DNA from 2 places in the Exiguobacterium sp. NPDC077395 genome. Region 2 is predicted to be linked to the other one. Evidence: a T-box and tRNA genes for the amino acid it is inferred to sense, from the RefSeq annotation. Region 2 holds a T-box; the other holds one or more tRNA genes.
The links. The T-box of region 2 lies ahead of ileS (isoleucine--tRNA ligase). A T-box ahead of a tRNA ligase gene usually reads a tRNA of that ligase, here a tRNA-Ile.

Region 1 (6,913 bases), 640 kb from region 2:
AATCAATGGATATGATGGGAAAGACGGCAAGTGCGTTCCATCAAAGTCTTCCTGTCTTTAAACGAGAATTGATGAACAGTCATCACCAAGTGGAACAGTTTCAAGAAGTCGCAACCACTGTAGAACATACGAGTGATTCGTATCAGATGGTAACGAGCGACTCTACATCAAAAATGAAGGAAGTGACCGAACAAATCGAAATGCTCGGACGTCAAATGGAAAGTGTCGATGAGCGGGGGAATCGCTTGAAGTCCATTTTACATGAAGAACTTGAAACCTTTTCATCTGTCAAAAACGCAAGTGAGTATGTTGAACACCAAGTAGGGAGTATTCAGCAAAGACTAATCGAAAGCGAAGCCAACTCGTCAAAAGCGGATGAAGCACTGAAGAGTATCCTCTCTGTGTCGGCAGCCACAAAGATGTTATCGCTTAATGCATCGATTGAAGCGGCAAGGGCGGGTGAGCATGGGAAAGGATTTGCTGTTGTTGCCAGTGAGGTGGGGAACTTAGCGAAAATGACAAATGAAGCGACACTGCTCGCGGTACATGCAATCGAAGCGCTGAACGAGGAGCGAAAGGATTTGTTAGTGGAAGTCCATGACTTCATCAATCAAGTACATGGATTAAAAGATGCCGTTTCACGAGTAGAGAGTGGAATTGGAACGATCGATCACGAGATCAAAGTTCAGCTAGGCGAGTTTCAATCCATCACGGATCATACCTCACACACAGGTAGACAGCTTTTACAATTAATCGAATCAAATGAGCAACTACGAGAAATCAGTTCGTTACTTGAACAAAAATTAGGAGAGCTGAGCGAGGGAGTCGATCGCTGGTCCCACGTTCAATCTGCCTTACGATCTGCGGGCGCAGACTTAGAAGGTCAAAGTGAAGCGTTAAATCGAACGCTTGAGGATCTTTCACCAAAATAAAAAACAACGACGAGCGTTCACGAAGACGCTCGTCGTTGTTTTTTTTGAGGTACTTTTGTTAATGGATAGGTGATATATCCAAGTCCAATCACAAAGCCAATCGAAATCAATGAAGAGTTCATGTGATACAAAATCACTAATAAAATTGTTGGTACAAGTGTCATCGACACTGCGTATGGCCAAGCTTGGCGGTAAGCCCACATGTTTTTGGAATAGACTCTTGTAAATAATTGAACATATAAAGCCATGAAAGCGACCCAGATTAAATAGAAAAAGAAGATGGCGAATCCGTGTAAGAAGAGCCACATTGGAATGAAAAAGTCAGGACGAATCACAATAAAGTCCAAGACGGTAATGAGTAACGTCAACACAAAAGTGGCTCCCATATAGGCGTGAAGTGGAGCGAGGCGGAGACGGAGGGCTCGTTTTGACGGCACTACGCTCGTTCGAATAAATGTAAAAATGGTGGACAACATGCTAAAAACTCCAATCTGTTATATTACAACATTCATAAAATCATTAAAATTAGTACAGTGTTTTAATAAAACTTTTACATAAAACGTGTTTACATGAAGATGCCGATGAAGGCATAATGAGTAGGGCATTAAAAACCAAGCAAATCCAACCAATTCTTAATTAAAAGGAGTACAAAAATCGTGGAATACAATTTGCAAGAAATGTTATTCATGTTTTTTGGAGGTCTAGGGATCTTCCTCTTCGGAATCAAATCGATGGGAGACGGACTCCAAAAGTCTGCAGGGAATCGCCTGCGCGACATCCTAGATAAGTATACAACGAATCCATTCCTTGGTGTACTCGCCGGGATTATCGTTACTGTATTGATTCAATCTTCTTCAGGTACAACCGTTATTACGGTCGGACTTGTTAGCGCCGGCTTCATGACACTCCGTCAAGCAATCGGGGTCATCATGGGGGCAAACATCGGTACAACGGTGACGGCATTTATCATCGGATTCGATGTCGGTGAGTATTCACTCCCGATGATTGCAATCGGTGCAGTCTTACTCTTCTTCTTTAAGAAAGAGCGTTACCAACATCTTGGACAAGTCATCTTTGGACTTGGTGCATTGTTCTACGGTCTTGAGTTGATGGGAGACGGCATGCGTCCGCTCCGCTCAAGTGAGTATTTCATCGACTTGACGCAATCAATGAGTGACAATCCGTTCCTCGGTGTCATCGTCGGTACAGTATTTACAGTTATCGTCCAGTCATCTTCTGCAACAATCGGAATTTTACAAGAACTCTATGCAGGTGGTTCAATCGACTTGGATGCCGCTCTTCCAGTATTGTTTGGTGACAACATTGGTACGACAATCACTGCCATTTTAGCATCAATCGGTGCATCGGTTGCCGCACGTCGCGCAGCTGCAGCACACGTTATCTTTAACTTAATCGGAACGACAATCTTCATGATCTTGTTGATTCCGTTCACAAACTATATTTATTGGATTACAGACTTCTTGGCAATTGAAGACAAGATGCAAATTGCATTTGCTCACGGAACGTTTAACGTCGTCAACACATTCGTCCAATTCTGGTTCATTGGAACGATTGCTTGGATCGTGACGAAATTGGTTCCTGGTGAGGATTCAATCGTCGATACGAAAGCACAGCACTTGGACCCAATCTTCATTCAGCAATCTCCTTCGATTGCAGTAGAACAAGCGAAGTACGAAGTCATCCGCATGGGAGATTTCGCAAAACTTGGTCTCGACGAAGCGCGCAACTATTTGACAACAGGAGATAAGAAGCACTCTGAAAAGTCTGCGCATATCGAAGAAGCGTTAAACTCGTTGAATGCGAAAATTACAGATTACCTCGTTAAATTGGCTGCGGTTGATTTGACTGAGCAAGAATCACAAGAGCACAAGACGCTCATGCATGCAATCAACGACATCGAACGTATCGGTGACCACGTTGAAAACATCATTGAGTTGATTGACTATAAGACTGCTACGAAAGTGACACTTTCAGCAGATGCTCAAAAAGAATTGACTGAAATGTATGACCTCACACGCGAAACGTTAGAGAAATCACTTCAGACGTTAGCGAGCGGTGACATGGTCGAAGCACGTAAAGTCATCGAAATGGAAGCGAAACTCGACATGCTCGAGCGTCAATTCCGTAAAAACCACGTTGTTCGTTTGAACACGGGTGCTTGTGATGGACAAGCAGGTATGTTCTTCGTCGACATGCTCTCAAACCTTGAGCGCATCGGTGACCATGCTATGAACATCACGGAAATCACACTCGAAGATGCAAACGAAGTGACGGTATAAAGATGAGGCACTCCAACTACGTGTTGGAGTGCTTTTCTTTTCAATGGAAAGGAATTTCCCTTGACAGTATGGAGCATATTCAGTATATTATTACTGTATAACAACATGGCGGTGTAGCTCAGCTGGCTAGAGCGTACGGTTCATACCCGTGAGGTCGTGGGTTCGACTCCCTCCGCCGCTACTTATAAGGACCCTTAGCTCAGCTGGTTAGAGCAGACGGCTCATAACCGTCCGGTCGTAGGTTCAAGTCCTACAGGGTCCATTTTAAACAACTTTCATTTTGTGAAAGTTGTTTTTTTGTTTTCAATCTAAAATTCGTGGGTAAATAGTCGTTAGCATTTTGTTTTTTGAAAAATATGAAATGAGGCGGACAAAATGGAACGAAATCACACCATGATGCAGTTTTTTGAATGGCATGTCGAAGCGGATCAAAAACATTGGAAGCGGTTAAAAGAGAGAGCGGAAGATTTAAATAAAGCTGGGATTACGGCGCTTTGGTTACCACCTGTTACAAAAGGTCAAAGTGGTGAGGATACGGGTTACGGGATTTATGATTTATATGATTTAGGTGAGTTCGATCAAAAAGGGTCGATTGCCACGAAATACGGAACGAAAAAAGAGCTTCTTGAAGCGACAGCCTATTGTCAGCAAGAACTCGGGATGCAGATTTATATGGATGTCGTCATGAATCATAAAGCAGGAGCAGATGCGACCGAGAAGTTCGAGGTGCTCGAAGTGGACCCGAACGATCGTACGAAAGTTCTTTCAGAAGAACCTTTTGAAATCGAAGGATGGACTAAGTTTGATTATGAAGCTCGTGATGGAAAGTATTCTACATTCAAATGGGACTTCACACATTTTAATGGAACGGATTATGATGCGGCGACAGACCGTTCTGGCATCTTCTTTATAGTTGGAGAGAATAAAAGATGGAACGACAATGTTGACGATGAATTTGGTGTCTATGACTATTTGATGTTCGCAAACATCGATTATCATCACCCTGAAGTTCGGGAAGAAGTGTTGAACTGGGGTAAATGGTTCATTGAGGAAACGAAATGTGACGGCTTCCGATTGGATGCAATCAAACATATCAACTATGATTTCGTGAAAGAGTTCAGTCAAACGATGCGGGAAGAGAAAGGCGATCAATTCTATTTCGTCGGAGAGTTTTGGAAGTCTGATTTGGACGCATGCCGTGAATTCCTCGATAACATCGATTACCACGTCGATTTATTCGATGTTCCGCTCCACTATAAATTACATCAGGCGTCAGAAGAAGGGGCCGCATTCGATATGCGTACCATTTTTGATGATACGCTCGTTCAGTCACACCCGCTCCATTCAGTGACGTTTGTAGACAATCACGATTCGCAACCGGAAGAGGCACTCGAGTCGTGGGTAAAAGATTGGTTCAAGCAAATCGCATACGGTCTCGTCTTGCTTCGTAAAGATGGCTATCCATGTGTCTTCTACGGGGATTACTACGGCATCGACGGACCTCACCCGACTGATGGGATGAAGCTCGCCATTGACACGCTTCTTTATGCTCGTCGGGAAAAGGCTTATGGGGAACAGGATGATTACTTTGATGATGCAAACGTTATCGGCTGGGTACGCAAAGGTGTGGAGGAGATCGAGCGTTCAGGATGTGCCGTTCTCATCTCAACTTCAGATGAAGCTGAAAAGAAAATGTTTGTCGGGGAAGAGCGAGCTGGCGAAACATGGGTCGACTTGACGAATACACGTGAAGATAAAATTGAGATTGATGATGAAGGATTTGGGGTATTTAAAGTGGCGGCGGGATCTATTTCAGTCTGGGCGTTACCAGAAGAAGATGTAGAGTGAAGCATTACAATTGAGTCGACCGTCACAAATCTGTTACATTTATAACGAACGTTGTTCAAAACACTTTTTAAGGGGGATTTTAGTAATGGCTAAATTTGAATTACCACAACTTGATTACGCATATGATGCACTCGAACCACACATTGACGCACGCACGATGGAAATCCACCACACGAAACACCACAACACTTACGTCACAAACGTAAACAATGCACTCGAAGGAAAAGACGTGGAGTACTCTTCACTCGAAGACTTGCTTCAAAAAATCGATTCGCTTCCTGCTGACATTCAAACTGCTGTCCGTAACAATGGTGGCGGCCACTGGAACCACTCGTTCTTCTGGAAACTCTTGAAGAAAAACGAGAACGGGACTCCTTCAGGCGATCTCGCTGCTGCAATCGACGAGTCGTTCGGTAGCTTTGATGCATTCAAAGACGAGTTTACAAAAGCTGCAACTACTCGTTTCGGTTCAGGATGGGCATGGCTCGTCGTGAAGAACGGCAAACTCGAAGTGACATCTACACCAAACCAAGATTCACCGATCATGGAAGGCGTTACGCCAATCCTCGGACTTGACGTTTGGGAGCACGCTTACTACTTGAACTATCAAAACCGTCGTCCTGACTACATCAATGCATTCTTCCACGTCATCGACTGGGATTATGTTGCGAAATTGTACGCTGACGCAAAATAAGTCGTTTGTCCCGAGATTCTTCATAGAGTCTCGGGTTTTTTTGTGTCTTTCATTAATTTGTAAACAAATTATGATATAGTGAAAAACGGACAAAATAGTAGATGACCGTGTACGCTATACTATAGAAGGAATCGATTGTGGAAGGAGATAACGGACTTGGCAAAAAATCGTGTGAAAGTGCCGAAGAAACGGCGAAACCACTTACCGTTACGTTTAAATTTGTTATTTTTCATCGTCTTCGTTCTATTTGCGACCTTAATCTTTCGATTAGGCGTCGTTCAAATCGTGAATGGGGAATTGATTGCACGTGAAGTACAAAAAACTGAGTCAAGTAAGATTAAATACGAGGTACCGCGAGGGAAGATTTATGACCGTAACGGTCAAGTGCTCGCGGATACGATTTCAAACTACTCGATCATGTACCGTCGTTCGCAGGTGACGAAAGCGGATGAACGCTTAGATGTCGCCAAAAAGTTGTCGGAAATCGTCGATATTCCGAAAGAAGATCGCAAAATGACGGAACGTGACCGTAAAGATTACTGGATTGCAACAAATCCAGAACTCGCACAAGAACGTACACAAGCATTGTTGGAGGAGTTACCGGAAGATGAGCGGGCTGCCTTGTCCAACCAAGATGTAGACCGGCTCCTACTCGACTCCATCACAGAAGAAGAGATCACGTTCGATGATGCGACAGAAGAAATCATCGCAATCAAACATAATATGGAGAGCGGCTATGCGCTCGACCCACAAGTCATCAAAATCGGCGCAAGCCCGAAAGAGATGGCGGTCATTGAAGAAAACTTAGAAATGTTGCCAGGCGTGAGCGTCGAACCATACTATCAACGGGACTATCCGTTCGATGAGACGTTCAAGAGTTTCCTAGGAAGCTATCGTCAAATCCCGGCCGAACAACGAGCTTCTTATCAGGCGAAAGGGTATGGATTGAACGACCGTGTCGGGACGTCCTACTTGGAGCAACAATATGAAGATGTCCTTCGCGGGACGCCTGCATACGATGTCTTCACGACGTATAAAGGTGAACCGGTCGGGGAACCGACTCGCGTGAGCGGGAACCCGGGTAAAGATATTGTGTTGTCGACTGACATCGAATTCCAAAAAGAAGTCGACGAGATTTT
Region 2 (6,913 bases):
GTCCAAGCTCTGTCGAGTATGTCCAACAACGTGCACAAGCGGCACCATCTGCTTTCTTGACTGTGATTTTCGTCGTCGCATAATCGACGTCTGCCGTCTCAGCCCATTCTACTTGTGATACTTGAAGCAACTGACTGACGTTATCGATTGTTTCCAATAACGCCGCAGTCTCTGCTTTCGGTGCGAGAATCAATTTCGCCTCGAGCGGTTTCCCGATCAATTTCTCGCCACGTGCGATTTCGATCGCTTTGAGGACATCGTCACGGAAGACGAGGAATTTCGACCATTTCTCAAGCAACGCTTGCTCGTCAGCAGTCAATGCATCCACTTCTTCTAGATCCGTCAAGAAGATGCTTGCTTCCGACTTTCCAGGAACCTCTTTCCACGCCTCATCGGCAGTGTGTGGAAGGACTGGAGCCAAGAGCTTCGTCAAAAGGACGACCGCATCGTACATGACCGTTTGAACGGCACGACGGCGGAGATCGTCTTCACGCTCGATATAAAGGATATCTTTTGTAAAGTCGAGATAGAACGATGACAACTCGTTAACGCAGAAGTTATGAACGAGATGATACACCGCCATGAAGTCAAACGTGTCATACGCTTTGACCACTTTTGCTTGGAGTTGTTTCAGTTTCGTTGCCATGAAGCGATCTGCCTCTGGCATGTCGTTGAATGCGACACGCATCGACGGATTAAATCCGTTCAAGTTTCCAAGAAGGAAACGAATCGTGTTACGCATCTTACGGTATACTTCTGACACTTGTTTAAAGTTGTCGTGTGAAGCGCGAACGTCAGACTGATAGTCGACCGACGCGACCCAAAGACGAACGATTTCAGCACCATATTGCTTCACGAGGTCGTTTGGCGCAATCGTGTTACCGAGTGATTTCGACATCTTACGTCCATCACCGTCAAGAACGAAACCGTGGCTCAAGACGTTTCGGTATGGCGCTTTGCCCGTCGTCGCAACAGCTGTTGAGAGTGACGAGTTGAACCAACCGCGGTATTGGTCAGATCCTTCAAGATAAAGGTCAGCCGGGCGACGTAGGTTTTCACGTTCCTCTAATACACCAGCGTGTGAAGAACCTGAATCGAACCAGACGTCCATGATGTCGAGTTCTTTACGGAATTCGCCGTTCGGGCTGTTCGGATGCGTGAATCCTTCAGGAAGAAGGTCTTTTGCTTCACGCTCATACCAGACGTTCGAGCCGTGCTCACGGAATAAGTTTGCGACGTGGTCGATCGTCTCGTTCGTGATGATTTCCGTTCCATCCTCTGCATAGAAGATTGGGATCGGCACGCCCCATGCACGTTGACGACTGATGACCCAATCTCCACGGTCACGGACCATGTTGTAAAGACGTGTCATTCCCCATTCCGGAACCCAGTTCACTTCTTCGATTTCACGGAGCATATCTTCACGGAAATCTTTGATGGAAGCGAACCATTGCGGTGTCGCACGGAAGATGACCGGTTTTTTCGTACGCCAGTCATGCGGGTACGAGTGTTTGATGAACTTCAAGTTGAGCAAGTAGCCGTTCTCTTCAAGTTTCATCCCGATTTGTTTGTTCGCATCTTCATAGAACAACCCTTCGAAACCAGGCGCTTCTGCCGTCATGTAACCACGGTCATCGACCGGGCAAAGGACATCCAAGCCGTAAGCCTGTCCGACACGATAGTCATCTTCCCCGTGCCCTGGTGCTGTATGGACGAGTCCAGTCGCATCCGCTGTGACGTGGTCGCCGAGCATGACGAGTGATGTGCGGTCATACAACGGATGTTGAGCCGTCATATATTCAAAGTCGCGACCGTTCCATGAACCGCTCACAGTGTAATCAGTCCAGCCGAGCGCAGTCGTCACTTCTTCAACGAGCGTCTCTGCGACGATATAGCCTTTTCCTTCGTGTTCGATGCGCGTGTACGTCAATTCATCACTCACTGCGATTCCGAGGTTCGCCGGGATTGTCCAAGGCGTCGTCGTCCAGATGACGAAATGATCGTCAGACGTCAATGTGTCTTTTCCGTCTACGACGCGGAATGCCACGTAGATGGCTGGTGATTTTTTATCGTAATATTCGATTTCCGCTTCTGCGAGTGCAGACTCCGAAGACGGCGACCAGTAGACTGGTTTCTTCCCTTTGTAGATGTATCCTTTTTCAGCCATCGTCCCGAACAAGCGGATTTGTGCCGCCTCATATTCCGGAAGGAGCGTGATGTATGGATTTTCAAAGTCTGCAAGAAGACCGAGACGTTTGAACTGTTCACGTTGTGAGTTCACTTGTTCCATCGCATATTCTGCACACTTTTCACGGAATTCAGCGACCGTCATTTCTTTACGGTTGACGCCAGCTTTTTGAAGGGCGTTCTCGATTGGAAGACCGTGCGTATCCCAACCTGGAATCATTGGAGACTGGTATCCGTTCATCCCTTTGAAACGGACGATGATGTCTTTTAAGACTTTGTTCATCGCATGTCCCATGTGGATGTCGCCGTTCGCATATGGAGGACCATCATGTAAGATGTATTGTGGTTTCCCTGCATTTTTTTCTTGCACCTTGTTGTAAAGGTCCATGTCTTCCCATTCTGTTTGCATCGCTGGTTCGCGTTTTGGTAAATTCCCACGCATTGCGAATTCTGTGTTTGGCATTAATAGCGTGTCTTTGTAGTTCATCGAAACTCCTCCATCAACATTTTTTAGAAAACAAAAAAAACCAACCCATCCCTGATAGGGACGAGTTGGTTGACTCGCGGTACCACCCTACTAGTCTCACGTTCGTGAGACCGCTCTCGGTAACCGATAACGAGGTCAGGCGGTCACGCTTACTCTGGTTCAGCGTGACGACTCATAGGGGATACCGATTCGAGTCTTTCTCTTAGGCTCTCACCGTCCCTAAGTCGCTTCGTAGGTATGACTCGATCGACGCGTCCTACTCAACGTGTTGATCATTTATCCATGTTGTTCTTCATTCTGTGTGACTTCGTGGTCATTATACGCAAGTTCTGATCTATCGTCAAGAACCGTCTGCACAGGCGGCTCCCCGACAATCGTCTCCCACTCGGTGCTGTTTAAGAGCTCCATTTGGGCGTCGACGAGGACACGGAAACGTGTGCGATACAACTCGACTTTTTTGAGCATTTGAACGACTTCACGTTCTGCAAGTTGCTCTTTACGTGCCGCTTCTTCTTCACGAGCGTACGCTTCACGTTCCGCTTGTTTCAAGATGAGACTCGCTTCTTTTTGCGCGTTGTTCTTCACTTCTTCCGCTGCTTCCTGCGCGACGATGATTGACTTGTTCAATGTATCTTCCATCGAGGAGAAGTAGTCAATGCGAGCTTGCATATCGTTGACAAGTTCTTCATACCGTCGATTCTCACGAATCAATAGTTCAAACTCTTTAATGATTTGATCTAAAAATTCATTGACCTCATCGATGTCGTACCCACGAAAACGGGAAGAGAATTCTTTATTATGAATATCAATCGGTGTCAACGCCATTCGACTTTCCTCCTAAAATTTAACGTATGGTCCCATACTGGATTTTAATCTTTTCACGTTTAGTCGAACCAAGGATCTCCATCATCTTAATACGACCGTATCCACGGACGGATAAAAGATCATCTGGTTCAAGCATAAAGCTCGGATCTTCAATGACTTTATGATTCACTTTGCAGTCACCATGTTTCACAAGCGCCTGAGCTTTCTGACGAGATATGTTGAGTACCTCGCTCACAACCGTATCAAATCGTAAAGAGGACACGATGCCGAAACCTTCGATCCACTCTGTTTTCGGAACGACGAGTATGTCATCCTTCGCAACAGAGGAGATGCGAACTTTCGCTTTTCCGACACGCTCCAAGTTCATTTCGATGAACCCGACGGCTTCGCGGGTCGTAGCAAACTGGACGATTTCCTCTTCCAGGACGACGTCCCCAAACTTTTGACGCTTTAATCCAGCATTCAGTAAAGTTCCAGTCACTTGTCGATGTGTCAGGTCAACAAATTTTGTCGGATATTCAATACGACGAATCTCAATTTCAAAATCATCGGTATTCAGCTCATAATACTCTGGCGCCAAAATCAGCCGACGTCGTTCAGCTCCTTCAAACCCGCCATCGTCGTGAATGACGAGCTGTTTACCGACAAGCTGTTTGACGATTTGCTGTTCGCGAGGGTCTAAAAAGTCCGTCAACTTCAATACATAGCTGTTCTCGACTTGTTGTACCCAATCCAACACTTGTTCAACGAACGCCCGTTCACTTGGTCGGTAGTGATCATAAACGCTCATACATCACCCGAAAATGGCAGCGATACCGGCTTGTGCCATCCGAAGCACGAACAATGCGACGATTGGAGAGATATCGAGCATGCCACCGATTGGTGGGATAATCCGTCGGAACGGTGCTAAAAATGGTTCACATAAAAACGATAAAATTTGTCCGAACATGGATTCACGTGCGTTCGGGAACCATGATAATAAGATATAGCCGATCAGGACCCAACTATAAATACCAAGCAAAGTACTTAACGTATTGCCTAAGGCAGGGATTACGTTTTCCATTCAGTTACCACCCTTTACTGTGAAGTTCATCCTCCGAAATCAAGTTTGAGATTGAACCAGTCAATTCGACATTGTTCGGAGTACACAGAATCGTGTTATGTCCAATCGAAGTCATCGATCCTTCTAGCGCATATACGACACCAGAAAGGAAGTTGACGACTTGACGTGATTGCTCTTTTGACATGCGCTGAAGATTGACGATGACAGCACGGTTTTCTTTCAATTGATCGCTAATATCTTGCGCTTCAGCGAATACACGTGGTTCAGCCAATACGACTTTCGAGCGTTCTTTCTTCTTCGTATTCAATGCCACGAGATTATTTGCTGATTTTGGGCGATCTTCTTGTCTCACGACCGCTGTTTCAGTTGAAGAAGTTGTTGATGTGTTTGCGACGGCAAACTCTTCTTCTTCGTATGTGCTGTTCGGATCTTCCTCGAGTCCAAAGAAATCTTTCATTTTGTTTTTGATTGACATAACGGATTCCTCCTTAAGATATATTATTGCACAAGTACGGTACCAATACGAACAAACGATGCGCCTTCTTCAATCGCGATTGGATAATCGTTTGACATCCCCATCGATAGCTCCGTGCAAGGGGCGTGTTCAAACCCTTTTGCGGTCACTTCATCACGTAATCGACGTAAACGACCGAACGTCTCACGAAGGACTGACTCTTCTTCCGTGAACGGTGCCATCGTCATCAACCCGATGATTCGAATATGAGGATACTGTTTACAGTTCTTGATGAAAGGCATAACTTCCTCTATTTCAAGACCATGTTTTGAATCTTCTCCTGACGTATTCACTTGAACAAAGCAATCAATCGTCTCGCTCGCTCGTTTATCGATCTCTGCAGCGAGTGATAAACGGTCCAATGAGTGAATAGCTGCCACGTGATCGATGATTTGTCTCACTTTACGTGTCTGCAACGTGCCGATGAAGTGAAACTTTGCGTCTTCTGGCATGCCGTTCACTTTCTCAAGTAAGGAATCTGGACGATTTTCACCGAAGTCACGAATTCCTTCCGCGTAGAGAGCATTGGCCACATCTACGCCTACCGACTTCGTGACGGCAATCAAAGTAGGCTCCACATCTTGAACGTGAGCTGCCATGATGGATTGAACTTGTTTTACGTTATCTGAAATACTCACAATTTACGCTCCTTGACGATGACTGCCGCAAATCGACGTTTCGTTTCTCCGTCTCGATATGAGAAAAACGGAGTATTTGCGCCAGTCGATAAATTCGATTGCATGACGGACGTGTCATGTTCGTTTGCCAACACTTCATTGACGGCTGGGAGTGACAACAAGGCGTGGTCGTCCGACTCCTGTCGAACGGCTTTTTGATAGGCAGTCGGCGAAACGGATTGAACCGCATCTAGCACTCGACGATCGACCTCATATTCATTCCCAGCAATCGCTGGACCGACGAGCATGTCCACTTCTGTCACATCGATGCCTTGATCTTCAAACGCTTGGATCATGGACGTGACGATATTGCCGACGGTCCCTTTCCAACCCGCATGAGCGACACCGATGACTCCATGGTTTTTCGCACAGAAAAAGAGAGGTACGCAATCTGCAAAGACGAGAGCGAGCGGCAATGCTTCTTCTTTTGTGATCAGTCCGTCTGTTTGCGAAATCGCCTCGTCATATCGAAATGCACCTTTGCCCTTGTCCGCTGAATCCACGCTTTGGACCGTTATCCCGTGCACTTGGTCGGCCCAAACGGAGTCTTCTAGCGAAAGATTCGCCTGTTGAAAAAACCATTGACGATTTTGAATGACTCCCTCAATATCATCGCCGACATGAAGACCGACGTTTCCGGCATTGTGTCCGTTCGTCCGTGTCGTCACGTAAGCATGATAGCGATTCGTTTCGGTTTCCCATGTATGTAACAGTTGCATCGGTTTCTCCTTTTTTAGAAAAAGGGATGCCGAGTCACGGCACCCCCTTGTTGTTTAGTTACGGCGTTGTCTCACGAACGCAGGGATGTTGATCGTCTCGTCTGGGACGTCTCCTCCATACACTGGGCGATGGAAGTTCCCTTCGTCTTGTTGAGCCGCTTCATTTGCTTTTGGTTGGGGTTCCTTGTTCTCAACCTCTGGCTGTTTTTTCGGCTGCTGAAGGAATGGGTTCGCCCCTTGCGTTTCCTCAGCAAATTCAGTTGCAATCACGGTGACGATGATTTCATCGTTCAAGTTTTCGTTGATGACCGAACCGAAGATCAAGTTCACTTCTTCATCTGCGGCACTTTGAACGATTTGAGCTGCTTCTGTCACTTCATACAAGCTAAGGCTGAGCCCACCTGTAATGTTCATCAAGACACCTTTCGCTCCTTCGATTGA

Region 1: it encodes a tRNA-Ile, which carries the amino acid that the T-box ahead of ileS (isoleucine--tRNA ligase) is inferred to sense. The anticodon was not compared.

Annotation. Positions count from the first base shown of each region.
Region 1 covers NZ_JBNNHU010000001.1:973,245-980,157, forward strand. The annotation lists gene ACQKD4_RS04925 (methyl-accepting chemotaxis protein) at 1-932, shown strand, start outside; gene ACQKD4_RS04930 (hypothetical protein) at 950-1,408, opposite strand; gene ACQKD4_RS04935 (Na/Pi cotransporter family protein) at 1,589-3,232, shown strand; tRNA gene ACQKD4_RS04940 (tRNA-Met) at 3,340-3,413, shown strand; tRNA gene ACQKD4_RS04945 (tRNA-Ile) at 3,421-3,494, shown strand; gene ACQKD4_RS04950 (alpha-amylase) at 3,608-5,080, shown strand; gene ACQKD4_RS04955 (superoxide dismutase) at 5,166-5,774, shown strand; gene ACQKD4_RS04960 (peptidoglycan D,D-transpeptidase FtsI family protein) at 5,931-6,913, shown strand, end outside.
Region 2 covers NZ_JBNNHU010000001.1:1,616,995-1,623,907, forward strand. The annotation lists gene ileS (isoleucine--tRNA ligase) at 1-2,674, opposite strand, end outside; T-box leader at 2,728-2,947, opposite strand; gene ACQKD4_RS08325 (DivIVA domain-containing protein) at 2,951-3,499, opposite strand; gene ACQKD4_RS08330 (RNA-binding protein) at 3,519-4,289, opposite strand; gene ACQKD4_RS08335 (YggT family protein) at 4,293-4,562, opposite strand; gene ACQKD4_RS08340 (cell division protein SepF) at 4,567-5,037, opposite strand; gene ACQKD4_RS08345 (YggS family pyridoxal phosphate-dependent enzyme) at 5,061-5,714, opposite strand; gene pgeF (peptidoglycan editing factor PgeF) at 5,711-6,472, opposite strand; gene ftsZ (cell division protein FtsZ) at 6,527-6,913, opposite strand, start outside.